Regions from separate parts of the Pseudomonas sp. NyZ480 genome, predicted to be linked through region 1. Evidence: riboswitches for the same ligand, from Rfam matches in the RefSeq annotation. Region 1 holds a riboswitch; the other holds the start of a gene.
What was found. A riboswitch is a leader RNA that binds a small molecule or an ion and turns the genes downstream of it on or off. The one in region 1 is predicted to bind thiamine pyrophosphate.
Positions count from the first base shown of each region.

Region 1 (15,082 bases):
CACCTGATCGACCTGCAAATCGTTGCCTTCCCCCAGGAGGGCATCGAGTCGTATGCCAATGGCCGGGCCTTGATGACGGAGGCGGTGGCCATCGGTGCCGATGTGGTCGGCGGCATACCGCATTTTGAAAACACCCGTGATCAAGGGGTGTCATCGGTGAAATTCCTGATGGACCTGGCCGAGCGTACCGGCTGCCTGGTGGACGTGCACTGCGACGAAACCGACGACCCACAGTCGCGTTTTCTCGAGGTACTGGCCGAGGAGGCCCGTGTGCGGCACATGGGGGCACGGGTCACCGCCAGCCATACCACGGCCATGGGGTCCTACGACAACGCCTACTGCTCCAAGCTGTTCCGCCTGCTCAAGCTGTCGGGCATCAACTTCGTGTCGTGCCCAACCGAGAGCATCCACCTGCAAGGTCGCTTCGACACCTACCCCAAGCGCCGCGGCCTGACCCGCGTGGCCGAAATCGACCGTGCGGGCATGAACGTGTGCTTCGGCCAGGACTCGATCGTCGACCCGTGGTATCCGCTGGGCAACGGCAACATCCTGCGCATTCTCGAAGCCGGGCTGCACATCTGCCATATGCTTGGCTACGAAGACCTGCAACGCGGGCTGGACCTGATCACCGACAACAGCGCCCGTACCCTCAACCTGGGCGAGCGCTACGGCATCGACGTCGGGCGGCCGGCCAACCTGTTGCTGCTGTCTGCGCCTGATGACTACGAAATGGTTCGCAGCCAGGGGCATGCCTTGGTGTCGGTGCGCAATGGCAAGGTGCTCATGCGTCGTACGCCTGCGCAGGTCGAGCGGTTTGCCTGACGCCTTTACCGGCAAGCTGGCCCCTACGGTGCAGCAGTGGCCCGGTCATTGTAGGGGCTGGCTTGCCGTGAGTACCCGGGTGTAGCTGGACGTCCGCGAGGCGGCGTTTCGCCGGTGGTGCTGACCTGGTCCGGGTTGGCAGCGCTGCCTGTGTTGCTGGCACGTTGAACGCTTGCCTGGGGGCGTCGAACTTGGCACCCTTGGACCGCGTGAATGGTCCATGCCTTGGCTGAAGGAAACACACCGTTGAGTTGGGACAAAGTCGGGAAGCTTCTGGTCGCTGTGCTGATTGGCCTGCTGGTCGTGCTGGTGGCCTATGGGTTCCTCAAGAGCCGTCCGCGTTTGGAGGCCACGCTGACCTACGCCTATCTCACTTACCCAAGCCAGTTCAGCGAGCGCATCAGCAAGGCCAGCGAGCTGCTCAAGTACGAGCAATTGCATCGGCGCATTCGCAGCATCGGCCAAGGTGGGCTCAGCGACGAGCAAGTCGACAAGCTGGTCGACCTGGCCCAGGCCCCTTATGCGCAACTGTTCGCCAAGCCCTTCGAGGCAGGCCTGGTGGATCACCGCACCGGTTTGCTGGTCGACCTACGCAACACGGGCGATGCGCTGGTGCGCAACGTGAAGGTCAACTTGCCGGCCAAGGGCCTGGTACAGGTTCGCGATGCCCAGGGCAACGACAACATCGTCGAGGTTTCGACGTCGACGGTCGAGATTCCCACCCTCGAGCCGGGTGGCCTGTGCAAGGTCTGGGTGTATTTCGATGCCGACTACGCCCAGATCCGCCAGGGCGGTATCAGCATAAGCCATGCCGATGGCCTGGCCGATGTGCAGGTTTACCGCGAGTATGTGGGGTTTCCCGCGCAAGTGGCCCGGTACAGCCGCGAGTTGGTCACACTGCTGGGGGTGTTGGGGCTGAGCGTGCTGGGGCTTGGCTGTATCTGCCTGTGGCGGCGTCGTGCGCCGGTCCTACCATCCTGAGCTGACGGGCAAGGCTCCCTGATCCTGCAGTGCCAGGTCCTGGCGCAGTATCGGCCCACAGGGTGAAATGCACCTCCCTTGAGGTCACTGGACCAGCCGAGCGACCCACTTGCCACCCAGACGGCCATCCTTCAACTGGCGTAACGCCTGAGGCAGTGTCTGGAAGTCGAAACTGCGCCGTTGTGGTGACAGCAACCGACCCTCGGCGACGGCCTGCAAGAGTTGTTCTCCCGCCACCCGCAGCGCTTGGCGGTCGAGCAAGCGGCCATGGGCATGAATACTGTTCAGTGCCACTTCGTGCAACGAGATCGCGGTGCTGAATGCGGGCAGGGGCGCGTTTTCCTGGCGGTCCTGAATGCATACCAGATGGCCGTTGTAGCCAAGCAGGTGGGCAAGGCTGGCGGCATGGGCGCCACTGACCGTATCGAACAGCGCGTGCAGCGGGCGCTCGCCAAGGGCGGCCTGCAAGCGGGCCTGCCAATCGCTCGCTTGGTAGTCGTAGGCTTCGATCACGCCCAGGGCCTTGAGCGCCGCGTGATGATGCTGGCCGGCAGTGGCCCAGACCCTCAACCCACGCTGCACCGCCAATTGCGCGACATACCAGCCCACCGCTCCACCAGCCCCGATCACCAGCACATCGCAGTTTGCGCCAGCGGGCACCTTGGCCAAGGCCTGCCAGGCAGTGAGCGCGGGGCAGGGCACAGCGGCGGCAGCGCTGTCGTCAAGGTTGGTCGGCAGGTACATCAGCAGATTGGCATCCACCAGGCAGTACTCGGCGAAACTGCCATCGCGAGACAGCGTCTGGTGGTAAGCGACGCGCGTACCCAGTGGCAAATCCACACCATCGCCCAGCGCCTCCACCACACCGACACCATCCACCCCAGGCACGGTCCCTTGGTGCCAGTCCGGATGGCCCCATTGGCAGATCTTCCAATCCACCGGGTTGAGGGCAATGGCGCGGTTGGCGACCAACACTTGGCCGGGGCCAGGGTTAGGCAGGGGCTTGCGAACCAGTTGCAAGCCGTCAAGACCGGCGCCTGGGGTCCAGGCCCAGGCGTTGTAATCGTTGGACATGAAGGTCTCCTTGAGCACAAATCTGCCTGGAGGCTAGCGGATCGGCGCAGGCTGAAACAGCCGCCGCCAGGCCAAACTGTGGTGAATCCACGTCACAGAAAGCTTGCTTCGCCTAGCTTGCGCGGCGAAAGGCCAAGGAAAAGGCGGCACGACAACGATGAGGCAGACGATACGAGCTCACAGGCCTGTGATGTAGACTCGTACAATTCAAGCCAGCTGTGAATCGAAGTCATGCAAAGCCGAATCAAGGACATCAACCGCTCCGGCGAAATGGAGGTGTTCGCCGAGGTGGTGGCCGCCAGCACGTTCTCGGAAGCGGCACGTCGCCTGGACATGACGCCCTCGGCGGTCAGCAAATTGATTGCCCGCCTCGAACAACGTCTCGGTGCACGCCTGCTACATAGGACCACTCGACGCCTGGAACTGACGGCCGAAGGTGAGCGTTTTCACGTCGAAAGCCTGCGCATCCTCGAGCAGATCGACAACGCCGAACGTGACGTGGCCAATGCGGCCTGCCCAAGCGGCGTCATCCATATCAACAGCAACCTGCCATTCGGCTTGCATTGCCTGACGCCGTTGATTCCCCGATTTCTTGAGACCTACCCACAGATCACCCTGAATCTTGAGCTGACCGACATGGTGGTCGATCTGTTGGAGCGCCGCGCCGATATCGCCATCCGCTCGGGCCCGTTGAAGGCGTCGCGCCTGGTGCAGCGCCACCTGGGCCGCAGCCGCTTGCGCACCGTCGCCTCGCCGGGCTACCTGGCGCGCCATGGCTGGCCGCGCACGCCAGCAGAGCTGGCCCGCCACAACCGGCTCGGTTTTGGCTTTCATCGCCACGCCCAGGCGTGGGTCTACCGTGACGAGCACGGTGAGCGGGTGGAGGTCGAGCCCGAGGGCAACCTGCTGGTGCATGACGGCGAGAGCATGCGCCAGCTGTGCCTGGGCGGGGCGGGGGTAGCTCGTCTGGCCAATTTCCATGTGGGCGCCGATATCGACGCGGGACGGTTGGTGCCATTGCTGGACGGTTTTGAAAGCGACGACCAGCAGGACGTGCTGCACGCCGTGTTCATTGGGCCGGGCCGGCAGTTGCCGCAGCGGGTGAGGGTGTTCATCGACTTTCTGGTCGAACATCTGGACACACGCTATTTCAGTTGATGCGGGCGCAACCACTGCTGTATACATGACGCCACCAAGGGGAGCCCGGCAACGGGCTGAGAAACCGCTGGCGCGGTGACCCTTCGAACCTGATCCGGATCATGCCGGCGAAGGGATGGGACTGCAGACCTGCCTTTTTGCCGGCCTCACTGCGAGGTCGTTCCATGTATCACTGCACCGGTCTCGCTGTCAGCCTAGAAAGGACAGCACCATGACCGAACGCTTCACCGCCACCCTGCGCCGTCAGAGCGAGCCGACCTGGTCCGCCGCCGTTGGACACCGCTTCGTCACCCAACTGTGCGACGGCAGCCTGCCGGACGTGGTGATGGTCCGCTACCTGGTACAGGACCACCGCTTCCTCGACAGCTTCCTGACCTTGCTCGGCGCGGCCATCGCCACGGCGGACACCTTCGAAGCCCGCCTGCGTTTCGGGCGTTTCGCCGGCATGATCAGCAGCGACGAAAATACCTATTTCCTGCGCGCTTTCGAGGCCCTGGACGTTAGCGCCGAGCAGCGCCAGGCACCGGCCGACACCGTGCCCACCGCGGGCTTCAAGGCGATCATGCGCGAAGCCGCCGCCACCCGTTCTTACGCCGCAGCGCTGGCAGTGCTCAATGTCGCCGAAGGCCTGTACCTGGACTGGGCGACCAAGGCACCCAAGCCGCTTCCAGCGAATTTCGTCCATGCCGAGTGGATCACCCTGCACGACAACCCGGCGTTCAGTGAATTTGTTGCCTTCCTGCAAACCGAATTGGACCGGGTCGGCCCGCAGGACGCTGAGCGGGCTGCCGATTTCTACCTGCGCACCGTCGCGTTGGAACTGGCCTTCTTCGAGGCCGTGTACGAGGAGCAACAATGAGCCTGGATATCTTCGACCGCCTCAAGGCCGCTGCACTGCCGGAATGGAACAGCTACGTTGATCACAGCTTCGTGCGCCAGATGGGTGACGGCACGTTGTCGGAGGGGGCCTTCCGCACCTATCTGGTACAGGACTATCTGTTCCTTATCCAGTTCGCCCGCGCCTGGGCGCTGGCTGCTTATAAAAGCCGTCGCCCTTCCGACATCCGCGCCGCCCAGGCCGGGCTGGCGGCGATTCTCGACGAAACCGACCTGCATGTGCGCTTGTGCGCGCGCTGGGGCCTTAGTCAGGCTGATATCGAAGCGGCGCCGGAGCTCCAGGCGACCGTGGCCTACACCCGTTTCGTCCTGGACTGCGGCGCGGCCGGCGATTTGCTCGACCTGCACGTCGCGCTGGCGCCTTGCGTGATCGGTTACGCTGAAATTGGTAGTCGGTTGGCAGGCGCTATCGGCGACATGGCCAGCCACCCATACCGCGAATGGATTGGTGAGTATGCCGGCGAGGCTTACCAAGGGGTTGCCCAGGGCGCGCGCAGGCACCTGGACGAACTGGCTGCCCGCAGCATGACTGAACAACGCTTCACGGAGCTGGCGGCGATCTTCGCCCAAGCTTCTAGGCTGGAAGCCGACTTCTGGCAGATGGGGCTGGACGGCGCACGACCTGCATCACTGTAATCGGGGACGCAGTTGGAGTGCCTCAGGATCTGGCGCTGCATCCAAATCACCTGGCACGGCCCATTCCGATAGGAGCGGTTTACCCGTGAAAAGGGCAGTGGTTTCACTGCCGAATTCGCGGGTAAACCCGCTCCCACAGGGAGGGCTGCCGGGAGGTCAATCCAGCAACGCGCCCAGCGCCACCATCGCGCCGTCGAATTCATCCATTGCATCGAGCATGGCACCGCTAAAGTAAGCCAGCGATGCCCGGTCGAACAGGATGTGCATAGCCGGCAACGTCGCGCTCCCAACATTGATCACGATCACATTGATCCGCGCCGCCGATGTCTGGGCCACCGCCCCGACGGGAAACGCCTCCGGTCTCAGGTCGACGCCACACAGCTTGGCCATCACCGCGCTCCCTCGGTGCCCTGACAGTTGCAGCCAGGCATGGCTGTCTTGACGCGGCAGCAGGTAATTGCGTCGGGCGTCCTGTGCCCAGTTGGCCTCCTCGGCGGCGACCCGCTCGCCTTCGTCGGCAAGGCTGCCGAGCAGCAGGTATTCGCTTTGTGACAACCGAGCTACCCACCCTCCGTCATCCTGGCGCAGCGCCTGGTTGGGCCGCTCGGGGAGGCGATAGCCCCGCGCCTGCAGGTAGGCTGCGCTGTCGCTGCCGCGAAAGCCCACGCGCGGCAGGTCAGTCAGGTTGGTCAGCGCACAGGTATTGAGCAGCCCGGCCTGCGGACTGCGTTCGATCAAAGCTTCGGCATTGAGGCTGGACATGAATCAGAGCTCCTGGCGCTGGTTGTCGGGGTCGAAGAAGGGCAGTTGCACCACCAGGGCGTTGACCATCACGCCGCCCTCCACGCGGATCGGGATGTGCATACCGGGGGTGGCCTGGTGCGCCCCGGCGTAGGCCAGGCCGATGATCTGTCCCAGGGTCTGGGAGTACTCGCAGGAGGTGACGTTGCCGCTGATGTCCTGGCCGTCCAGCACCAGATGCCCCTCCAGCGGTTGTGGGCTGCCTTTGGGTAGGGTGAAACCGACCAGTTTGCGCTTGAGCGGCTGCCCTTCGAGGATCTCGATCGAGCGTTTGCCAACGAAGAACGGCTTCTTGCGGCCGATCGCCCACTGCATGTCGATCTCGGCCGGGTGGGTCATGCCGTCGGTGTCCTGGCTGATGATCACATGGCCCTTCTCAAGGCGCAGCAGGCGTTGGGTCTCGACACCGAACGGGCGGATGCCAAGCCCCGCACCGGCCTGCATCAGCGCATCCCACAGGCGTTCAGCATGGCGCGCAGGCACGTGCACTTCATAGCCCAGCTCGCCGACGAAGCCGACCCGCAGGATACGCGCCGGGATGCCGGCCACCGTGCCCACGCGTACGCCCAGGTAAGCAAAGGCCTCGGCCGACAGTTCGACATCGTTGCACACCTTGGCCAGCACCTGTCGCGACAGTGGCCCGGCCAGGTTCACCGCAGCCAGCGCGGCGGTGACGTTGGTGATGTCCACGTCCAGGCGCCATTGCGCGTTCCACTTGAGCATCTGTTGGTAGATGCGGTCCACGCCGCTGGTGGTGGCGGTGACGTAGAAGTGCTGGTCGGCCAGGCGTGCGCAGACGCCATCGTCGATCACCACGCCGTGCTCGTTGGTCATCAGAGCATATCGGGTGCGCCCGACCGGAAGCTTGGCGAAGCCAAAGGTGTAGAGCCGTTCGAGCAGTTCGGCGGCATCCGGGCCGCGCACATCCAGGCCGCCAAGGGTGGAAACGTCGATCAGGCCGACCTGCTCGCGCACGTGGCGGGCTTCTTCTTGCATGCAGCGCTCCCGCTGGTCCGGCGTGCCGTAGTAAGCGGGGCGCTGCCAGATGCCAGCAGGCATCATCTTCGCCCCGGCTTCCAGGTGACGGCGGTGCATGGGTGTCTGGCGATAGGGGTCGAACGCACGGCCCGCGACGTGCGCCAGTTTCTCGGCCTGGAATGGTGGGCGAGCGGTGGTCACACCGGTTTCGCTGATGCTGCGCCCAGTAGCCTGGGCCACCAGGCGAGCGGTGGGCAGTGCCGAGTGGCGGCCTTGGGACGGGCCCATGCCCACCGTTGAGAAGCGCTTGACCAGCTGTACATCACGGTAGCCGCTGCGGGTGGCGTTGACGATGTCACGCACTTGCAGGTCTTCGTCGAAATCGACGAAATCCTTGCCTTTGGGGTGCGGGAAGATCGGCCAGGGGAAGTTGACCTTGGCTTCGGCGACGAAGGCCGGCAGCACCGGGGGCGGCAGGTCCAGTGCGGTCAGTGCTTCGGCGGCGCCGCGCGAGGCGTCGGTTAGCACGTTGTCCAGTTGGTGGCGGCCGTTCACCGAGCCTGCGAGATCAAGCCCAGCGGGCAGGCCGCTGATGGCGAACTCGTCGCGACCTACGTCGTAGGCCAGCTTGCCGCCGGCCTGGCATAGCAACGGGTACACCGGCATGTAGCCTGCCGACATGCACAGCAGGTCGCACGCCAGGCGCAGGCCATGCTCGCTCACCTTCCCTTGACCGGTGATGGGGCGAATGTCCACGCCGCTGACATGGCGCATGCCGGCTTCGTGCAGGGCCTCGTAGACGGTACTGCCAAGGTGCAGGGCAATGTCGCGGCGCTTGAGCTCGGCCGCCAGCGTGGCATCGGCGGGAGCGGCGCGCATGTCTACCACCGCCGCCACGGCCACGCCTTGCTCTTGCAGGTCGAGCGCGGCCAGGTAGCCATCGTCATGCCCGGTGAGGATCACCGCACGCTGGCCCGGCTTGACCGCATACAGCTTCATCAGTCGCTGGGCCGCGCTGGTCAGCATCACACCGGGCAGGTCATTGTTGCGAAACACAACCGGCTGGTCGAACGAGCCGGCCGCCACCAGGCAGCGAGTAGCGCGTACCTTGTACATGCGTTTGTGTTGGATCACCGGCAGGTAGTTGTCGGTGAACCAACCGTTGCAGGTGGCCTCCAGCAATACCTGGATGTTCGGGTGGCCTTCGACCGCCGCCAGCAGTTCCTGGCGCAGCCTGGTGGCACGGGTGCCGGCGATGTCGAAACGGGCATAGGTGAGCGAACCACCCAGCACCGGCTGCTGCTCGATCAACAGCACCTTGGCCCCGCCGTTGGCGGCATCCAGGGCCGCGCGCAAGCCGGCTGGACCGCCCCCGATGATGGCGATGTCAACGAATAGATACGCTTTGTCGTAGTACTGCGGCCTGAAGCTCAGGTCGAGCACGCCGAGTCCGGCCTTCTTGCGGATCAGAGGCTCCCAGACCTTCCACATACCCTTGGGTTTGTAGAACGCACGGTAGTAGAAGCCCACCGGCATGAAGCGCGAGAATGTGCCCAGGTAGGCATCGCGGTCGTTGTCCAGGCTGCCGTTGAAGTTCTGGCCTTCGACCACCTGGCCATCCTGTGCGGCCTGCATGTCGGCCAGCACATTGGGTTCGTCGGGCAATTGCACCAGGGTATTGGCGTCCTGCCCGGCCAGGCTCAAGGGGCCGCGTGGGCGGTGGTACTTGAACGAGCGCGACAGCAGCCAGCGACCGTTGCCGAGCAAGGCGCTGGCGATGCTGTCGCCGGCAAAGCCAGGGTAGCTCTGGCCGTCGAAGGTAAAGCGCAGGGGCCGGTCGCGGTCGATCAGCAGGCCCATGGGCGCGGGGAGGCGAGTGAGGCTGTTCATCCTGCGGTCTCCGGCGTGGCGGTGGGGGCAAAGTCGATGCGGCGGACGAATACGTCCTTTGGATCGAAGGTGCGCAGTACCTGGTCGCTCACGGTGTGACGTTCGGCCAGGAACCAGTAGCTGGAGGCGTTGTGCAGCCACCATTCGACGACCACCCCGGCAAGGTTGTCGCTGTTGAACACGTAGTCGGCCCACTCCGCGTCGCTGCAGCGACTTGGGTCGGGCATCTGCTTGAACTCGCCGCCGTAGGTGAATTCGCTGATGTTGCGCGGGCCGTTCAAGGGGCAGGTCAGGATCTTCATCGTGCGTTCCTCTAGTGGCTGGCCGCCGTGGCGCCCATTTCGTTGACTTGCTGGAAGCGGCTGAAGCGCTCCAGGGCGAAAGGGGCGATCAGTTCGGGCACCTTGCCGCCGCTGGCGACCAGTTCGGCCATGGTCTTGCCGCAGATGGGCGTGGACTTGAAGCCCCAGGTGCCCCAGCCAGCATCCAGGTAGTAGTTCTCGACCGGCGACAGGCCCATGATCGGACTGTAATCCGGGGTCATGTCGGTCATACCGGCCCATTGGCGCATCAGCTTGGCGTTGGCCATGAACGGGAACATTTCGATGGCGTGGGCCAGCAGGCTTTCCTTGAGGTCCAGGGTCGAGCGGGTGTTGTACAGCGGGTAGGGATCGGAGCCGCCACCGAAGACGATCTCGCCACGGCTGGTCTGTTGCACATAGCAGTGCAGGGCGGACGAGCTGACCAGCGGATCGAGGAACGGTTTGAACGGCTGGGTAACCATCGCCTGCAGCGGGTAGGTGTGGATCGGCGCGCGAATGCCCGCCTTTGCCATCAACAGCGAGCTGGCGCCAGCCACCGCCTGCACCACGCAGCCGCACTGGACGGTGCCACGGTTGGTCTTGACCGCTTCGATCCGGCCATTGCGAATCACCAGGTCCTGCACTTCGGTCAACTGATGGATTTCCACGCCGCGTTTGGCCGCTTGCTTGGCGTAACCCCAGGCCACCGCGTCATGGCGCGCGGTGGCGCCGTCGATGTGCCAGAGCCCGGCCAGCACCGGCAAGTGGCCGGGGTCGAGATTCAGGGTCGGTACCAGTTCGCGGATCTGCTGGCGGTCGATCATTTCGGTACGCCCGCCGAAGTGCTTGTTGACTTCGGCCCGTTGGCGGAAGGCGCGCACGGTGGCATCGGTGTGCGCCAGGGTGAGCTGGCCACGCTCGGAATACATGATGTTGAAGTCGAATTCGTTCGACAGGTGCTGGAACATCCGCACCGATTCGGCGTAGAAGCGCACGCCTTCGCTGGTGAGGTAATTGGAGCGGATCACCGCGGTGTTGCGCGCGGTATTGCCACCGCCCAGATAGGCTTTCTCCAGCACTGCGACATTGGTCACGCCATGGTATCTGGCCAGGTAGTAGGCAATGGCCAGGCCGTGACCGCCGCCGCCGATGATCACCACGTCGTAACGTGGCTTGAGTTCGCAAGGTGGCGGCAGGTCGACCTCCACCGGGTAGTCGGCGCTCAGGCCGTATTTCAGCAGGGCGAAGGGCATGGGGTGCGCTCCTGTTGGGCGGCCTGTTGCTGCAGGTCGAGGGCGAGCAGGGTATTTTTCATCAGGTAGGCGATGGTCATGGGCCCGACGCCTCCGGGAACCGGGGTGATGGCGGCGGCCTGGGGCAGGGCCGCGTCGAAGTCGACATCGCCCACCAAGCGGCTGCGGCCGTTCTCTTCGATGCGGTTGATACCCACATCGATGACCACTGCCCCCGGCTTGAGCCAGTCGGCGCCGATCAGCCGAGGCTTGCCGACCGCGGCGACCAGGATGTCCGCTTCGCGGCACAGTGCCGGTAAGTCACGGCTGCGCGAATGCACCACGGTCACCGTGCAGTCGGCCTGCAACAACAGGGCGGCCATGGGCTTGCCGACAATGTTGGAGCGGCCGACCACCACCGCGTGCTTGCCCCGCAATGGGCCACAGGCATCACGCAGTAGGCGCATGCAGCCACTGGGCGTGCAAGGGGTGAGTACATCGCGACCCTGGGCCAGGCCGCCGACGTTTTCACTGTGAAAACCGTCCACGTCCTTAAGCGGACTGATGGCCTGCAAGACGCGGTGTTCGTCGATATGCGCGGGCAAGGGCAACTGCACGAGAATGCCATTTATCGCCGTATCGCGATTGAGCCGGTCGATCAGGGTCAGTAGCTCGTGCTCGGTGGTGTCGCCTGGCAGACGGTGCTCCAGCGAGCGAATACCCACCTCCTCGGCGCGCAGCACCTTGTTGCGCACATACACCTGGCTAGCCGCGTCCATGCCCACCAGCACCACTGCCAGGCCCGGTTGCACGCCGCCCTGGCGCAGGGTGTCGACCTGCTCGCGCACCTCGGCCAGCACCCGCGCCGCCGTGGCCTTGCCGTCGATCAGCTTGACGCTGGGGATGGCATTCATTTGAAGATCACCGTGCGGTCGTGGTTGAGGAACACGCGGTGTTCGAGGTGGTACTTCACCGCGCGGGACAGGGCGATGGTTTCGGTATCGCGGCCGATGGCGACCAGATCGTCAGGCGCGTAGGCGTGGTCCACACGTTGCACTTCCTGCTCGATGATCGGGCCTTCGTCCAGGTCGCTGGTGACGTAATGGGCAGTGGCGCCGATCAGCTTGACCCCGCGTTGGTAGGCCTGGTGATAGGGCTTGGCGCCCTTGAAACCCGGCAGGAACGAGTGGTGGATGTTGATGGCCCGGCCCGAGAGTTGACGGCACAGGTCGTCGGAGAGGATTTGCATGTAGCGCGCCAGCACCACCAGTTCAGTATCGGTGTCCTCGACGATGCGCATCAGCGCCGCTTCCTGCTCGGCCTTGGTTTCCTTGGTTACCGGCAGGTAGACGAAGCGGATGCCCTGGCGCTCGGCCATGGGCCGCAGGTCCAGGTGGTTGGAAACCACGGCGGTGATCTGCATCTCCAGTTCACCTTTGGCGTGGCGGTAGAGCAGGTCGCTCAGGCAATGGTCGAACTTGCTCACCATCAGCAGCACGCGCATCGGGCGGGCGCTGCTGTGCAGGCTCCAGTCCATGGCGAAGCGCTGCGCCACGTCGGCGAAGCCCGCTTCCAGCTGCGGCGTGTCACCAGTGATACCGGTGTTGTAACGGAACACGGCGCGCATGAAGAAGCGGCCATTGTCTTCGTCGTCGAACTGCGCCATCTCGCTGATGTAGCAACCGTGCTCGGCCAGGTAGGTGGTCACCGCCGCGACGATGCCGGACACGGCCGGACAGCTGACGCGCAGGATGAAATGGTCGGGAGCGGGGTGCATGTCGAGGTCCTCGTGGTGGGGTGGGGCAGGTCGGGCACAAGGGCGAAATGGCCTCGCGGCTGGCGAAGCGGTGTTTCTTATCAGGAATATAAATTTCCTTTTGGCGATTTATAGGCGAAGAGGTGGGTGGTGGTCCAGAGGTTTGTGAAATTTTTTATCCTGACGGGAAACTCTGGTGATCGAGGTGGCCCCTGGCAGGCGCCGGCTGGCCGGCGACATCCCCAGTGCAGCCGACACCAAAAACTGGCTATGCTTGCCCCATGACCAACACCCCTCCATTACGCCAACCGTGCCCCCCCGGCGCCTGTGTGTGTGGCCGCGAACAACTGGCCGATCACCCCCAGGCCGCCCAGCGAATCCTGCTGCTCACTCGCCAGGAAGAAAAACGCCTGCTCGAGCGCCTGGAAAACCTCAAGGACCTGGAGGATCTGCAACGCCTGCAGCAGCGCATGTACGAAAACCTCGGCATTCGCGTGCACATCGCCCCTGGGTTCAACGAAGTGCGCACCATGCGCGGTATCGTCATCGAACTGGACGAGCAGGTGGGGTTGTGCCGCAAGACCCGACAGTCGATTCCGGCTGCGATTCGGCGGGGGTTGGAGCGTAACCCGCAGGTCGCGTTCCGGTTGCTGGATGCGCATGATCTGTTGCGGAACGCTTGAGGGGTCGTCTTGAGCCGCACGGCGCTGTCGAGATCGAGTGCCGCCCAACAGCGGACTCCCGCCAGCCTGCTCCAGCCTCACCCAGACTAATTTTCCCAACGGCTCCAACGTCTACCTGAGAGCCGCCCCACGCCAAGTGCGTATCGGCATTCATCACTCAAGGAGACAGGCAATGACTTCCGTTTTCGACCGCGACGATATTCAGTTCCAGGTAGTGGTCAACCACGAAGAGCAATACTCCATCTGGCCCGACTACAAGGCCATCCCCAACGGCTGGCGCGCCGTGGGCAAGAGCGGCCTGAAGAAGGACTGCCTGGCCTACATCGACGAGGTCTGGACCGACATGCGCCCTCTGAGCCTACGTCAGAAGATGGCTGAAGCCGCGGCGCAGTGAGCGGGATGAAGCTGCTGTGCCTGCCTTACTCCGGCGCCAGTGCCATGGTCTACAGCCGCTGGCGGCGCACGTTGCCGGCTTGGCTTGAGCTGCGCCCGGTGGAGCTGCCGGGCCGTGGCGCGCGCCTGAGTGAACCACTGCAGACCGACATGCAGGCGCTGGCCCGGCAACTGGCGGCCGAGCAGCGCACGGCCGCCAGCGCGCCCTATGCATTGCTGGGGCACAGCCTGGGCGCGCTGCTGGCGTTCGAGCTGGCCCATGAACTGCAAGCGCTGGGCTGCCCGGCGCCACGCGCGTTGTTCGCCTGCGGTACCGCGGCACCGACCCGTCGCGAAGACTACGATGGCAAGCACTGGTCCGAACCCAAGACCGACGCCGAGCTGATCAACGAGCTGCGTGCGCTCGACGGTACTCCACAGGAGGTGCTGGCCAACGCCGAGCTAATGAGCCTGACCTTGCCCATCCTGCGCCATGATTTCCTGCTGTGCGGCCGTTATGCCTATCGTCAGCGGTCGCTGCTGCAATGTCCGCTGCACGTCCTCGGCGGTGAGGCCGACCGGGCCACGCAAGAGCAACTCAGGGCCTGGCGCCGTGAAACCTCGGGGGAATTTTCGCTGCAAATGTTCCCCGGCGGCCACTTCTTCATCCATGAGCACGAGCACCGCGTGCTCGGTGTGGTGGCCGCGTCGCTGGAGCCGTACCGGCGTTCTGCCTGATTGACGTCATCGCTTGCCTGGGGGAGGCTAGGGTTTTCCCCAGGCAAGAGGCCGACAATGCTGATCAACCCTCGCCAGGCCACGCTGCTGGTCGTCGATATCCAGGAAAAGCTCATAGGCGCCATGAGCGACCCCGAGGGCACCCGAGCGCGTGCGCGCTGGCTGGTGGCGGCCAGCGCCGAGCTGCAATTGCCAATCGTGATGTCCGAGCAGTACCCCAAAGGCCTGGGGCACACCCTGGCAGCGCTCACCACTGCCGCACCGGCAGCCCAGGTGGTGGAGAAAACGCATTTTTCCTGTGTGGCTGCCGAGTGCCTGCCGGAAAGCCTGCTGCGCCGCGAGCAAGTGATCGTCTGTGGTATGGAAACCCATGTCTGCGTGCTACAGACCGTGCTGGGCCTGTTGTCGCTGGGCAAGCACGTGTTCGTGGTCGAGGATGCCTGCGACAGCCGTACCCCGGCCAGCAAGGCCGCGGGCCTGGCGCGCATGCGTGATGCCGGGGCGCAGGTGGTGACCCGTGAGATGGTGCTGTTCGAACTGATGGGCAGCGCCAGCCATCCCTTGTTTCGCCATATCAGCAAGACCTACCTGGTCGGTGAGCAGCCCTGAACGCGCGGCTGATGGCGGCAGGGCTGGTGGCGCTGGCCCTGCTGCAAGGTTGCGCCGGGCGCCGCGAAGAAGCAGTGGAAACCGACCCCACCAAAGTGCGAGCACAGTTGATGCGACTGCTGCCGGCGCAAGCCAAGGACCGGCAAGGGTGGG
Region 1 covers NZ_CP120626.1:3,388,261-3,403,342, reverse strand. Annotated here, with positions in the region: gene codA (cytosine deaminase) at 1-822, shown strand, start outside; gene P3R38_RS15660 (hypothetical protein) at 1,069-1,803, shown strand; gene P3R38_RS15655 (zinc-binding dehydrogenase) at 1,888-2,877, opposite strand; gene P3R38_RS15650 (LysR family transcriptional regulator) at 3,109-4,035, shown strand; TPP riboswitch at 4,063-4,168, shown strand; gene P3R38_RS15645 (TenA family protein) at 4,247-4,894, shown strand; gene tenA (thiaminase II) at 4,891-5,568, shown strand; gene P3R38_RS15635 (sarcosine oxidase) at 5,725-6,330, opposite strand; gene P3R38_RS15630 (2Fe-2S iron-sulfur cluster-binding protein) at 6,334-9,237, opposite strand; gene P3R38_RS15625 (sarcosine oxidase subunit delta) at 9,234-9,539, opposite strand; gene P3R38_RS15620 (FAD-dependent oxidoreductase) at 9,551-10,792, opposite strand; gene folD (bifunctional methylenetetrahydrofolate dehydrogenase/methenyltetrahydrofolate cyclohydrolase FolD) at 10,774-11,685, opposite strand; gene purU (formyltetrahydrofolate deformylase) at 11,682-12,548, opposite strand; gene P3R38_RS15605 (hypothetical protein) at 12,809-13,210, shown strand; gene P3R38_RS15600 (MbtH family protein) at 13,383-13,604, shown strand; gene P3R38_RS15595 (alpha/beta fold hydrolase) at 13,601-14,320, shown strand; gene P3R38_RS15590 (hydrolase) at 14,378-14,929, shown strand; gene P3R38_RS15585 (DUF1615 domain-containing protein) at 14,941-15,082, shown strand, end outside.

Region 2 (15,082 bases), 2.6 Mb from region 1:
CCAGGACGCCCTGGCCCTGTCCCAGCACAGCCGCAACCTGCTGCTGGTCGAGCGCCAGATAAGCGATGACAACCTGATTCGCCAGCGGGCTCGTATCCGGCCGATCGCCAGCCCTGAAGGCGCGTGCTGCGTAGAACGCTTGATGGAGCCTTATCCGTCGATGCTGGAGCGGCAACTGGCGCGCATGCACGAGCGCCGAGCCTGATCGCCGGCCAAGCGTTCCTGGAACCGGCGCCCTGCAGAGGCTGCATGGCCAGAATGCCAGACACAAAAAAGCCCGCAGCGATGCGGGCCTTTTTTTGCCTGGCGATTCGATCAGAACCGATAGACTTCCATATCGGTACGAATCGGTGACGCCATCGGAATCTTGGATTTCTCTGGCCCTTTCTTCACCTGCACCGGTGCAGCGGGTTTCTTCGGCGCCTCTTCGGCGATGGCCGGTTGATTGGCCAACGGCTTGACCGCGGTGCTCAACTGTTCAGCCAGCTTCTGCAGCAACTGCCCCTGGGCTTGCACTTGCGAAGCTTCGCTACCCTCGTGCGGCTGCTCGAGGTGGACGATGCGGTTGTCACGGACGTGGCCACGACGGTCGAGCAGACGCCACTGGGCGTCGAGGATCGCCGGTTGGTTCTTGCCCGAATCCAGGCGGGTAATCGACAGCAGCACCTGCACGTCCGGCGTGAAGCCCGTGCTCGCCGGGGCCAGGACGACGCGCTGGCTGTCCAGGCGCCAGGCCAGCTGACGTACCAGCAATTGATCGATATCCGCCGACAGGCTGCCCGCCCAACGGCCATCGGTGGCCGAACTCAAGCTGCCGTCAGGCTGACGCTGCAGGAAGGTTTCGCGCTGCAGGTAATCGGCGATCGATACCGGGCCGAGCACCACGGCCATGCCCGCACTCTGCGAAGGCTGGCCGGGATCACCACTATCGAGTTGGTACAGGGCCATGGGCTGATGCATGCTGCATCCGCCCAGTCCCAGCAAACCCGTCATCAGCAGCGCAAATGGAAGGCGCAGGAATTTCATTCATCCCATCCAGGCGGTCGCCACCAGGCAAACCGCAGTGATACTCATGTAGATTCAATCGGGTACTCGGCCACGCCGGCACCACAAGGGCACTATCATCCGCGAAATATTGGCCCGACTCCAGCATTTCTGCCTGGAACGACGCTGAAATTGCCGTTCCAGACAGACTACTCGCTTATGCCGGGACTTCCACCTGCAACCCGTCTACCCGCTGGAACCCGCGTGGCAGCTTACTACCGCGTCGGCCCCGCTCACCCTTGTAGTGCTCAAGGTCATCTGGTTTCAGGGATAGGGTACGCTTGCCAGCTTGCAACACAAGAGTCGCTCCCTCGGCGATGACGGCCAAATCTGTGACAAATTCTTCACGGCTGGCCACTCGATCACCGGGCACGCCAATGATCTTGTTGCCCTTGCCCTTGGCCAACTGCGGCAGGTCGGCAACCTTGAACACCAGCAGGCGCCCTTCGCTCGTCACCGCGGCCAGCCAGTCCTGCTCACGGTTGGCCACCGGGCGCGGAGTCATCACCTTGGCACCGTTTGGCAGGCTCAGCAGGCCCTTGCCGGCCTTGTTCTTCGCCTGCAGGTCCTCGCCCTTGACCACGAAGCCGTAACCGGCGTCCGAAGCCACCACGTAGAGCGCATCGTCGTCCGGCAATAGCACGCACTCGAAGGTGGCACCTGGCGGCGGTGTCAGACGACCGGTCAGTGGCTCACCCTGGCCCCGTGCCGAAGGCAGGGTGTGCGCAGCCAGCGAATAGCTGCGGCCGGTCGAGTCGATGAGCACGGCAAACTGGTTGGAGCGACCAGCAGCCGCCGCCTTGAAGCCGTCGCCCGCCTTGTACGAAAGCCCGGTGGCATCGATATCGTGGCCTTTGGCGCAGCGTACCCAGCCCTTTTCCGACAACACCACGGTCACAGGCTCAGTCGGCATCAGCTCATTTTCCGACAGCGCCTTGGCCTCTGCGCGCTCGACGATCGGCGAACGGCGGTCGTCGCCGTAGGTTTCAGCGTCCTTGATCAGCTCGCTGCGCACCAGCTTGCGCAGTTTCGCATCGCTGCCAAGCAGCGCGAGCAGCTTGGCCTGTTCCTTGAGCAACTCGTCCTGCTCGCCACGGATTTTCATTTCTTCCAGGCGAGCCAGCTGGCGCAAGCGGGTTTCAAGGATGTACTCGGCCTGGATTTCAGTCAGGTCGAAACGCGCGATCAGGGCCTGCTTGGGCTGGTCCTCGGTGCGGATGATGTGGATCACTTCGTCCAGGTTGAGGAACGCGGTGAGCAAACCCTCCAACAGGTGCAGGCGCTTCTCGACCTTTTCCAGACGGTGCTGCAGGCGGCGGCGGACAGTACCGATGCGGTATTCCAGCCACTCCAGCAACAGCGCACGCAGATTCTTGAGCTGCGGACGGCCATCCAGACCAATGATGTTGACGTTGACCCGATAACTGCTTTCCAGATCAGTGGTAGCGAACAGGTGCTGCATCAGTTCGGCGGCATCCACACGGTTGGAACGCGGGATGATGACGATACGGCAAGGGTTCTCGTGGTCCGACTCATCGCGCAGGTCGGCAACCATCGGCAGCTTCTTTGCCTGCATCTGCGCGGCGATCTGCTCCAGCACCTTGGCACCGGAGACCTGATGCGGCAGCGCGGTGACCACGATATCGCCGTCTTCGACGCGATAGACCGCACGCATGCGGATCGAGCCGCGGCCACTTTCGTAGATCTTGAGGATCTCGGCACGCGGCGTGACGATTTCGGCTTCGGTCGGGTAATCCGGGCCCTGGATATGCTCGCACAGTTGCTCGATGGTGGCCTTGGGCTCGTCGAGCAGGCGCACACAGGCGCTGGCCACCTCGCGCAGGTTGTGCGGCGGCACGTCGGTCGCCATGCCCACGGCGATACCCGTGGTGCCGTTGAGCAGGATGTTCGGCAGGCGCGCCGGCAGCACCGCCGGCTCCTGCAAGGTACCGTCGAAGTTCGGCACCCAGTCCACCGTACCTTGGCCCAGCTCGCTGAGCAGCACTTCGGAGTAACGCGACAGGCGCGCCTCGGTGTAACGCATCGCGGCGAACGACTTCGGATCATCCGGCGCACCCCAGTTACCCTGGCCATCGACCAGGGTGTAGCGGTAGCTGAACGGCTGCGCCATCAACACCATCGCTTCGTAGCAGGCCGAGTCGCCGTGGGGGTGGAACTTGCCGAGCACGTCACCGACGGTACGGGCGGATTTCTTGTGCTTGGCGTCGGCATCGAGCCCCAACTCGCTCATGGCGTAGACGATGCGTCGCTGCACCGGCTTCAGGCCGTCGCCGATATGCGGCAGGGCCCGGTCCATGATCACGTACATGGAATAGTTGAGGTAGGCCTGTTCGGTGAAGTCAGCCAGCGAGCGGCGTTCGACGCCGTCGAGGCTGAGTTCCAGTGAGTCGCTCATGCGGGCCTCGTCATTTCAGGTTCTGGCGCAGCAGCATGGTGCCGCCGCGCTGGGTAAATTCAAGTTGTTTCAGCGCGCTCATGCCCAGCAGTACCGTCTGGCCATCCAGACCGGGCACCACCAGTGCGCGCACGCCTTGCAGGCGGATATCGCCCAACTGCAGGCTGTCCAGGCGAGTCCGATAGCCCTCGGTGCGACCGTTGGCGGTGCTCAGGGTCACCGGGCTGCCCCGCTCCAGGTCCAGGTCGCGGGCCAGCGTTTCGGGTATCGCCACATCCGTAGCGCCAGTGTCGAGCATGAAATGCACCCCCTGGCCATTGATCGCGCCGTCCGCGACGAAATGGCCCTGGCCATTGCTCAGCAAGCGCACCTCGATGAAACCTTCGCCATGCTCGGACTGCACGTGCACGTTCGGATTGTGTTCACGGGCTTCCCAATCACCAAAAAAACGCGTGGCCAGAAACAGCGCCGCCACCCAGGCGACGAACATCAGGACCTTGCCCGCGCGCTTTCCCGGTGGCTGGCTCATGGCTTGGCACTCCAACCACCTTCGGGCGCAGCGAAGCGCCAGACGATCGGGCGCGTTTCACCGTCGGCACGGTCGCCGTTGTTGTTGTCCAGGCCGACCCAGGCCCCTTTCGCATCGATTACCAAGGCCTCGGCCAGACCGAACGGCTGATCATACCGGCGCCCCTCCACCAGGGCATCGGCGGCGAACGACCAGCAACGCTCGACCGTGCCCGTACCGGCATCGCGACGGCAGATGCGGTAGGCGTTGCGCTCGAGCGTGAATAGCTTGCCGTCGAACCAGGCCAGATCGGAAAAGTCTCGCGATAACGCTTGCGGGTTAGGCATCTGTGCGGGCTGCATCTCGACACCGGCCTCGCTGAGCAGCACGCAACTGCGCTCGCAGGTCCAGACCGACTGCTGGCGCTGCACCGCCACCAGGCCCCGGCGCTCACGCTCTGCTGCCAACCACAGGCGGTCGCCCGCCGGGTTGATCGCCAGTCCTTCGAACAAGGCATTGAAGTTCAGCAGCATGCCACTGGCACGGGCCTGGCGAATCATCGCAGGGTCGATCTTCAACCAGACTGGCTCCCCGTCGACGGGCAACTGCAGCACCGCCGCGTGGGCCTCGCTGACCAGGAAGATATTGCCTGCCTGATCGCAGGTAATGCCTTCGTAGTCCAATTCGCCACCGCGAATGTACGAAGCCGCCCAGTTGCGCGACTTCAGCCCCCAGGGCAAGCCGCTTTCCGGCACGGGCGGCGGCGTGAAGGTCAGCGGCTGGGCACGCCAGACTGCACCTTGCTGGTCGAAGCGGTAGATGCGGTCGTCATCCCGGTCGGACACGCCCCATAAGCCGCCGCGGCAAAAGGCCAGACCGGACAGGTTGCCACCACGCATGCCCTCGATCGGGTGCTCTGCGGTGAGCTTGAGCTCCGGCCAGTTGCCCGCCAGGCTCGGCAGGGCAACCAACGCAAGGCAGGCCGCGAACAGCAGACGAATCAAACCAGGACCTCGGCCAGGTTACCTTTGGTTTCCAGCCAGCTCTTGCGGTCACTGGCACGCTTCTTGGCCAACAGCATGTCCATGATTTCGGTGGTGCCCTGCAGATCATCCAGGGTCAGTTGGACCAGGCGCCGGGTGTTCGGATCCATAGTGGTCTCGCGCAGCTGCGGCGGGTTCATTTCACCCAGGCCCTTGAATCGGGTGACCTGCGGCTTGCCACGCTTCTTCTCGGCCACCAGGCGGTCGAGAATACCGTCGCGCTCAGCCTCGTCGAGGGCGTAGTAGATTTCCTTGCCCAGGTCGATGCGGTACAGCGGCGGCATCGCCACATAGACGTGGCCGGCCTCGACCAGCGGCCGGAAGTGCTGCACAAACAGGGCACACAACAAGGTTGCGATGTGCAGGCCGTCGGAGTCGGCGTCGGCGAGGATGCAGATCTTGCCGTAACGCAGCTGCGACAGGTCCGCGGCACCCGGATCGACACCGATGGCAACGGCGATGTTGTGCACTTCCTGGCTGGCCAGGACTTCGCCACCGTCCACTTCCCAGGTGTTGAGGATCTTGCCGCGCAGCGGCAGGATCGCCTGGAACTCCTTGTCGCGCGCCTGCTTGGCCGAGCCACCGGCCGAATCACCCTCGACCAGGAAAAGCTCGGCCCGCATCGGGTCCTGACCTGCGCAGTCCGCCAGTTTGCCAGGCAGCGCCGGGCCCTGGGTCACGCGCTTGCGCTCGACCTTCTTGCTGGCTTTGAGGCGGCGGCCGGCGTTGCTGATGGCAAGCTCCGCCAGTTGCATACCCATCTCGGGGTGGGCGTTGAGCCACAGGCTGAACGCGTCCTTGACCACGCCCGAGACGAACGCCGCCGCCTCGCGGGAGGACAAGCGCTCCTTGGTCTGACCGGAAAACTGGGGTTCCTGCATCTTCATCGACAGGACGAAGGTGATGCGCTCCCAGACATCTTCCGGCGCCAGCTTCACACCCCGTGGCAGCAGGTTACGGAACTCGCAGAACTCGCGCATGGCATCGAGCAGGCCCTGGCGCAGGCCATTGACGTGGGTACCGCCCTGGGCGGTGGGAATCAGGTTGACGTAGCTTTCCTGAACACTGTCACCGCCCTCAGGCAACCACAACAGTGCCCAGTCGACGGCTTCCTTGTTGCCCGCCAGGCTGCCACAAAACGGCTCATCGGGCAGGCGCTGGAACTCGCTGACCGAGTCGACCAGGTAAGAACGCAGGCCGTCCTCGTAATGCCACTCGACTTTCTCGCCCGTGGACTTGTCCTCGAAGCTGACCAGCAGGCCCGGGCACAACACGGCCTTGGCCTTGAGCACATGCTTGAGGCGGCTGATGGAAAACTTCGGCGAATCGAAATACTTCGGGTCGGGGCTGAAGTACACGCTGGTACCGGTGTTGCGCTTGCCCACCGTACCGACCACTTCCAGCTCGCTGGCCTTGAAGCCGTCGGCGAAGGTCATCTGGTATTCGTTGCCGTCGCGCTTGACGCGCACACGCACCTGGGTCGACAGGGCGTTGACCACGGAGATACCGACACCATGCAGGCCGCCGGAGAACTGGTAGTTCTTGTTGGAGAACTTGCCGCCTGCGTGCAGCTTGGTCAGGATCAGCTCGACCCCCGACACGCCTTCTTCAGGGTGGATGTCCACCGGCATGCCGCGGCCATCGTCGCTGACTTCCAGCGAGTGGTTGGCGTGGAGGATCACCTGCACCGAACGGGCGTGGCCGGCCAAGGCTTCGTCGACACTGTTGTCGATGACTTCCTGAGCCAGGTGGTTCGGCCGGCTGGTATCGGTGTACATGCCCGGCCGCTTACGGACCGGGTCAAGGCCCGAGAGGACTTCGATGGCGTCTGCGTTATAGGCGCTAGCGCTGGGATTGGCCATGGGTTCTCGTCGTCAGTCTGGTGAATGCAAAAAGATCAAAATACAGAAAAATCGAGCGCTGCGTACTGCCCTCGGGCAATACCGGCAAACGCCAGCAAAGCCGGCAACCGCTGGGCAAAGCCTTGGAAGCCGTGATCGCCTCCGGCCTGGATACGCAGGGCGCACGCGCGGTAATAGCGCTCGGCATGGCGGTAGTCCAGGGTTTCATCGGCGGTCTGCAGCCACACTTGATAGCGGCTTGGGTCCGTGGGCGCCGGCACTTCCAGTTCGGCCAGGGCCTGCACATGATCCAGGGTCAGCTCCCAGGTTTCATCGGTGTAGAAGTTGCGCTGGGTACCCAGGTAGCCGTCGAACAGCTTGTGCGGGGTAACCGCTGGGTTGACCAGCAAGGCCTTGAGGCCATGGCGCTCGGCCAGATGGGTGGCATAGTAGCCGCCGAGCGAACTGCCTACCAGCAGGGGCTTGCCCAGTTCGGCGATGGCCGCTTCGAGCTGGGCGATGGCCTGGCGCGGATGATGGTGCAAAGCGGGTATGCGCACGTGGTCGGACAGCCCCAACTGCTGCATGACGGCCTCCAGCTGCCGCGCCTTGGTTGAAAGCGGCGAGCTGTTGAAGCCATGGATATAGAGGATGGAACCCGACATGCTGCCCCCGGAATCTGTGGCTTCGCGCCCGATCGGAGTGGGCGCAGGGACGCGCAGTGTAGCGTGTTCGCCGGGTTTTGGCGCTGGATCGGGAATTTCGCAACACAATCTTCAATCAAGCATCGGCCGCGATGTGGCCCGCTGGCGACACCAGGCCGCGTCGACGGGCGTTCACCTCAGTAGCCGGGGCTGTCGAAGTCGAGCTTCACTTCGAAATCCAGCGCCCGCTCCACGCCGGTCTCCAACCGTCCGTCGGCATGCAGACGCAACCAGCGATACCCTGGCTGTTCCTCACTCACCTTGAACTCTTCGCTGCGCGCTGCGAATTGGATGCAGGTCGAGGGTGTGGCCAGCAAACGCAGCCCATCGCGCACTTCATCCCACTCTTGATGAACATGCCCCCACAGCAACGCCTTCACCTGTGGATAACGTAGCAGGCGCTGCAGCAGTACATCGGCGTTACGCAGGCCGATCGGGGCGATCCAGGCGCAACCGATGTCCACCGGCTGATGGTGGCAGCACACCAGGCAGTGGCGCTCGCCGGCACCTGCCAGCGCTGCGTCCAGCGTGGCCAGTTGCTGATCTGCCAGCAAGCCGTGGGTTGCGCCGACGACTGCCGAATCGAGCATCACGATGCGCCAGGCGCCGATATCGGTCACGGCCTGCGTCTGCTCCGGCGCTACCTCGGCCATCACCCGGGCTTCGTCATGATTGCCTGGCAACCAGCGGGACGGCGCACCGAACTCAGCGGTGAGCGCTCGAAAAGCCTGGTAGGAAGCCACGCTGGCGTCCTGGGACAGGTCACCTGTGCACAGCAGCAAGTCGATGCGCGGCTGCTCACGGCGCACCTGGGCAATCACGTGGCGCAGGCTGTCCCGAGTCCTCAAGCCCAGCAGCGAACCAGCCGGGTCGGCGAACAGGTGGGCGTCGGTCAGTTGCACCACATGAATGGGTGCCGGTAGGGAGTCTGGGTGCGGCAACGGCCGTCTCCTCGAACGGATATTGCACGGATTATGGCGGCGGAAGGCTTTCGAGCAAATACTCGAAACCAACCCGCGTCACATTTCAGCGCACACTTGCCAGTTCGTGACCACAGGCCAGGCAGTGACTCAGCCATTCGCCCAGGAACAGATTGAGCTGGGCTTTTTCGTCCGGCTGGTGCATGGCGGCATTGGGGTACGGGTAGATGCTGCGCAGGCGTCGGGCGTGCTCGGCACTGACCACCTCGGCCATGCGCGCATCGTGATACACCTGCACCTCCAGGTGCGGCACCGGCAGCCAGGGCAGGCTGTGCTCCTGGCGTACGCGCAAGGTGGTGGTATAGGGGCATGCCAGCACCACGTCGAGCACCAGTACGCCAAGCATCTGGTCGCCCTGGGTCATGCCGATGCGGCGCGAACTCTGGGTGGTGCGCATGTCTGGCAGCAAGCGCATGAGCCGGGCATAGTTGGCCTCACAGGCTGCCTGCAGCCCGGCCAGATCTACCCGATAACGCTCACGCAACAGGTTCACTTCCACATACCTCGTACTTCGTCTCGATTCAACGCCAGCCACTGCAACCCGATTATGGTCGCGGCATTGCAGATACGCCCGTCACGTACCGCTTGCAGGGCATCTTCGAATGACCACACGCGAACACGAATGTCCTCGCCCTCTTCTTCCAGGCCATGCAGGCCACCGGCGCCTTCGCTGCTGCAACGACCGAGGAACAGATGAACATACTCATCGCTACCGCCCGGAGACGGGAAGTAGCGGGTCATTGGCCACAGCGCGCTGAAGGTAAGCCCTGCCTCCTCTTCAGCCTCGCGATGGGCGACTTCTTCTGGCTGCTCGTCCTTGTCGATCAGCCCCGCCACCATCTCGATCAGCCACGGGTTGGCGACCTTGTCCATGGCGCCCACGCGAAACTGCTCGATCAGCACCACCTCATCGCGCAACGGGTCGTAGGGCAGCACACAGACCGCGTCATGCCGCACGAACAGTTCGCGACTGATCTCGCGGCCCATGCCTCCAGCGAACAGCTCGTGGCGCAGGTGCACCTTGTCGAGCTTGTAGAAACCCTGGAAGCAATTGACCCGCTTGACGATCTCGACCGCCTTGGGCACCGAATTGAACGTGTCTGACATGGAAATCCTCATGACCTCATTTACCGCATCGCGCCATCCTACTCTGCACGCCAGCCTGTTTCATCCCTTTCTGGCAACCGTTCGCCCACTCGGGACAGCAGGCCTTCTCTCTGTTAGCTTAGTGGCGAACTGAAGGCCGCGCCGACGGTCAAAGGGCGACTTTTCCTGTTCTGCAAGGATCATCATGACACTGGTCAAACTGACTTCCGTGGCCGTGCTGGCACTGGCGCTTGGTGCCTGCCAAAGCGTGTTCGCACCCAACTACCGGGCTCCGCTGGAGGTCAAGCGCGACGCCTGGGAGCATGTAAAACCTGGTTGCACCGAAAGCGACTGCCCGCTGGTGAACATCGACACCATCCACTTCCCGGCGCTGCCCAAGCTCGACGGCATCGTCGAGCAACGCCTGCTGCAACTGACCGAAGATAACCAGCGTGGCACCGCGCCTGCCTCGCTGCAGGCCTACGAACAGCACTACCTGGCCAGCGCCGACAAGCGCAATAGCAGCTACCTGCAGGCCAAGGTACGCGAGCAGCATGACGGACTGGTGATCATCGAACTGTCCAGCTACCTGGACAGCGGCGGTGCACATGGCATGCCAGGACGCGGCTTCATCAACTACTCGCGCAAGCTGGACAAAGTGCTGACCTTGCAGGACATGCTGGTGCCCGGCCAGGAAGACACCTTCTGGAAGACCGTCGAAGAGTCCCACCGCGCTTGGCTGATCAGCGTTGGCATGGACAAGGATGCCGAGTTCGTGAAGACCTGGCCGTTCAAGAAGTCGCCGCACATCGCCCTGACGTACGGCGCGGTAGTGGTGAAGTACGAAGTCTATTCCATCGCGCCCTATTCCATGGGCCACGTCGAGCTGAAGATCCCGTACCCACGCCTCAATGGCGTGCTCAAGCCCGAACTGTTTCCCGGCCGCGGCTGACGCTCAGTAGCGCATGCAGCCCACCTGCCAGTACCAGTGCTGGCAGGGTCGCGCCAAACTCAGGGGCCTGCGCGGCAATCGTGTGATAAGCGGCAACACCCACCACCCAGGCCACCAGCGCTTGCCAGTGCAGCCCTTCGACCAACGCTGGCGCGCGGCGGCGGCGGATCACGAAGTGGTCCATCAGCACCACGCCGAACAGCGGCGCGAACACAGAACCGATCAGCAGCAGGAAGTTCTCGTACTGGGCCAGCGGCGCCAGCAGCGCGATGAGGGTGCACACCACGCCGATGGCCAGGGCCAAGTGCTCGACTTTGAAGCGCACCAGCACGCTGGTCGAGACTGCAGCGGAGTGGATATCGGCGAACGCCTTCTCCGACTCGTCCAGCAGGATCAGCAACAGCGGGATACCTATACCCGCGCCAGCCAGGGCCAACAGCAGGGCATTGGCCTCGCCACTCGACGCAAAGGCCAGGGTGTAGGCCACGCCCAGGCTCATCAGCCAGGTGTTGCCGATGAAGTAACCCAGCACGGTACCGCCGAAGACGCGCTTGGCACTGCTGGCGAAACGCGAGTAGTCGGCAATCAGCGGCAACCAGGACAGCGGCATGGCGATGACGATGTCAAAGCCTACGGCCAGCGACATCGAACCGTCACCGGCACGTGCCCACAGCTCGGCCAGGTCGGCCTTGGCGAACAGGTTCCAGGTCAGCCACAGGCAGGCGGCCATCAACACCCAGATACCCCATTTGCGCAGAATCTTGCGTACGAAAGCCAGCGGCCCGCTGACCGCAAGCAAGGTGGCCATGGCACCGAAACACACCGTCCACAGCATCGGGCTGTTCCACAGGCTGTCCTCGCCGAAGGCGCGTGCGCCGAGCAGGCTGGCGGCATCGCGCATGACGATGATCTCGAACGCGCCCCAACCAACCAGTTGCAGCAGGTTGAGCACTGCCGGCAGTCGGGCGCCATGGCGGCCCAGGCTCAAGCGCAGGGTGCCCATGGCGGGCAGGCCGGTGTCGCTGCCGATGACGCCAGCGGCCCCGAGCAACAGCACGCCCACGCCTGTGCCGAGGGCGATGGCCAGAACGGCTCCCGCCAGCCCCAGGCCGGGGGCAAGCATGGCACCGACCTGCAGGACCATCAGGCCGATGCCGAGGGAGAACCAGAGTGCGAACAGGTCGCGGGCACCGAACAGGCGGTGGCTGGAGGGGACCGGGTGGTCCGCGGAGAAGTGGCTGGGGGTGGTCATGCTTGTAGCTCGCCGGATTTGTTGTTGGGGTTGGCGCGGCACAAGGCCGCTCCCACAAAGATCACGCGATCTCAGGGGGAGCGGCCTTGTGTCGCGAAAGGGCTGCAAAGCGGCCCCAAGGTCTACTTACACCTTCTTGTAGAGCTGGCTACCTTCCTGGCGGAACCGCTCGGCCTGCTCGCGCATGCCCTCCTCAACCGACACATCGACCGAGTCGATACGCTGGTTGGCGGCATATTCACGTACTTCCTGGGTGATCTTCATCGAACAGAACTTCGGCCCGCACATTGAGCAGAAGTGGGCGACCTTGGCCGACTCCTTCGGCAGGGTCTCGTCGTGGAACGCGCGGGCAGTGTCCGGGTCCAGACCGAGGTTGAACTGGTCTTCCCAACGGAATTCGAAGCGTGCCTTGGACAAAGCGTTGTCACGAATTTGCGCGCCAGGGTGGCCTTTGGCAAGGTCGGCCGCATGGGCGGCGATCTTGTAGGTGATGATGCCGGTCTTGACGTCATCCTTGTTCGGCAGGCCCAGGTGCTCCTTGGGGGTTACATAGCAAAGCATGGCGCAACCGAACCAACCGATCATCGCCGCACCAATGCCAGAGGTGATGTGGTCGTAGCCTGGGGCGATGTCGGTCGTCAGCGGACCGAGGGTGTAGAACGGCGCCTCGTCACAGCACTCCAGCTGCTTGTCCATGTTCTCTTTGATCAACTGCATCGGCACATGGCCAGGACCTTCGATCATGCACTGCACGTCGTGTTTCCAGGCGATCTTGGTCAGCTCGCCGAGGGTTTCCAGTTCACCGAACTGGGCGGCGTCATTGGCGTCGGCGATCGAGCCTGGGCGCAGACCATCGCCCAGCGAGAAGCTGACGTCGTAGGCCTTCATGATTTCGCAGATCTCGTCGAAGTGCGTGTACAGGAAGTTTTCCTTGTGATGCGCCAGGCACCACTTGGCCATGATCGAGCCGCCACGGCTGACGATGCCGGTAACCCGCTTGGCGGTCAGCGGCACGTAGCGCAGCAGTACGCCAGCATGGATGGTGAAGTAGTCAACGCCCTGCTCGGCCTGTTCGATCAGGGTGTCGCGGAACAACTCCCAGGTCAGGTCCTCAGCGATACCATTGACCTTTTCCAGGGCCTGGTAGATCGGCACCGTGCCGATCGGCACCGGCGAGTTGCGGATGATCCACTCGCGGGTTTCATGGATGTGCTTGCCGGTGGACAGGTCCATGACGGTATCCGAGCCCCAGCGGATACCCCAGGTCAGTTTGGCCACTTCTTCCTCGATGGAGGAACCCAGGGCACTGTTGCCGATGTTGCCATTGATCTTCACCAGGAAGTTGCGGCCGATGATCATCGGCTCCAGTTCAGGGTGGTTGATGTTGGCCGGGATGATCGCGCGGCCGCGAGCGATTTCCTCGCGAACGAACTCGGGTGTGATTTCCTTCGGGATGCTGGCACCGAAGCTGTGGCCAGCGTGCTGCTGGTTCAGCAGGCCGGCGGCGCGGGCTTCCTGCAGCTTCATGTTTTCGCGGATGGCAACGTATTCCATCTCGGCGGTGATGATGCCCTGGCGGGCGTAGTGCATCTGCGTGACGTTGGCACCAGGCTTGGCGCGACGCGGATTGCGCACATGGGCGAAGCGCAGCTTGGCCAGCTCGGCATCGTTCAGGCGCTGCTGGCCGAAATCAGAGCTCAGCCCGTCCAGGCGCAGGGTGTCGCCACGGGCATCGATCCAGGACGAACGAACATCGGCCAAGCCTTTGCGCACGTCAATGACGACATTGGGGTCGGTGTAGGGGCCGGAGGTGTCATAGACCAGCACCGGTGCGTTGGTCTCGCCGCCAAAATCGGTGGGGGTGTCGTGCAGGCTGATCTCGCGCATGGGCACGCGGATGTCCGGGCGCGAACCTTCGACGTACACCTTGCGCGAACGCGGGAAGGGTTGCACGGACTGCTGGTCGACTTGTGCCGACTCGCTGAGGTTGATCGTTTTTTCTTGTTTACTCATCACAGGCTCTCCAGACGTCTTCCTTGCGGACGGAATGTCGGGGTGAACCTGAAAGACGCGGACGCACCCCCTGGACGGGTGTGCAGTGCCGGTACATGGAGGTGCCTTGAGCTACGCGAGCTGTGACATTCCCGGACCTGGCACAAGAGGCTCCCCGGGAAGGCGAGCAATCTTGTTCCCTACGCAGGCGCTAACCTGATCAGGTTCAACGGGATCCGGAACTTTCCGATCTCAGCCTTTGCTTCAAGGCACCCCGACAAGAACATGCGCAGTCTAGACTGGAGTGGTCGGCAAAGCCAAGCGACTAAAACGCACGGATGATGAAAGGCACCGTCGACGATTGTTGCCAGCTGCACATGGCACTACACTGGCCGGTCTTTCGATACTCAACAGTTCAGTAATTAAATTTCGTACAAGGATTGCCTCTATGCTGCGCAAACTCTCACTGGCGATAGCCGTGTCTTGTGCGTCCAACGGAGTGGTCTGGGCAGCGGATGTGCCCGCAACGGTAAAGACCGATCTGGTCAGCGTCTACCAGGAAGCGGTCGATAACAACGCCGACCTGGCTGCGGCCCGCGCCGACTACGGCGCCCGTCGCGAGGTGGTGCCCCAGGCCAGGGCCGGGTTGCTGCCGAACCTGTCGGCAGGTGCCGAAATGATGAACACCCGCACCAAGTTCGATGAGCCATCGATCACCTCCAACCGCAGCGGCAATTCGTGGAGCGCGACCCTCTCGCAACCGATTTTCCGCGCCGACCGCTGGTTCCAGTTGAAGGCAGCCGAGTCTGTCAATGAACAGGCGGCGCTTGAGCTGTCGGCCACCGAGCAGAACCTGATCCTGCAAACCGCGCAGAACTATTTCGCCGTACTCCGCGCCCAAGACAACCTGGCTGCCACCAAGGCCGAGGAGGCGGCGTTCAAGCGCCAGCTGGATCAGTCCAACGAACGTTTCGACGTGGGCCTCTCCGACAAGACCGACGTCCTGCAATCGCAAGCCAGCTACGACACTGCCCGGGCCAACCGGATCATTGCCGAACGCCAGGTCCAGGATGCCTTCGAGGCCCTGGTGACCCTGACCAATCGCGAATACGCCTCGATCCAGGGCGTGGTCCACACCCTGCCGGTGCAGGTGCCCACGCCCAATGATGCCAAGGCCTGGGTCGAAACCGCTGCTCGCCAGAACCTCAACCTTCTGGCCACCAACTATGCCGTCACCGCCGCTGAAGAGACCTTGCGCCAGCGC
Region 2 covers NZ_CP120626.1:559,477-574,558, reverse strand. Annotated here, with positions in the region: gene P3R38_RS02520 (AhpA/YtjB family protein) at 1-205, shown strand, start outside; gene P3R38_RS02515 (PqiC family protein) at 316-1,026, opposite strand; gene parC (DNA topoisomerase IV subunit A) at 1,202-3,460, opposite strand; gene P3R38_RS02505 (TIGR02281 family clan AA aspartic protease) at 3,471-3,989, opposite strand; gene P3R38_RS02500 (esterase-like activity of phytase family protein) at 3,986-4,972, opposite strand; gene parE (DNA topoisomerase IV subunit B) at 4,969-6,873, opposite strand; gene P3R38_RS02490 (YqiA/YcfP family alpha/beta fold hydrolase) at 6,909-7,517, opposite strand; gene cpdA (3',5'-cyclic-AMP phosphodiesterase) at 7,694-8,497, opposite strand; gene P3R38_RS02480 (DUF1249 domain-containing protein) at 8,583-9,035, opposite strand; gene P3R38_RS02475 (NUDIX domain-containing protein) at 9,026-9,643, opposite strand; gene P3R38_RS02470 (RsiV family protein) at 9,828-10,574, shown strand; gene cytX (putative hydroxymethylpyrimidine transporter CytX) at 10,543-11,826, opposite strand; gene thiC (phosphomethylpyrimidine synthase ThiC) at 11,953-13,839, opposite strand; TPP riboswitch at 13,999-14,105, opposite strand; gene P3R38_RS02455 (TolC family outer membrane protein) at 14,267-15,082, shown strand, end outside.
Region 2: another riboswitch for thiamine pyrophosphate. It lies ahead of thiC (phosphomethylpyrimidine synthase ThiC); the one in region 1 lies ahead of P3R38_RS15645 (TenA family protein).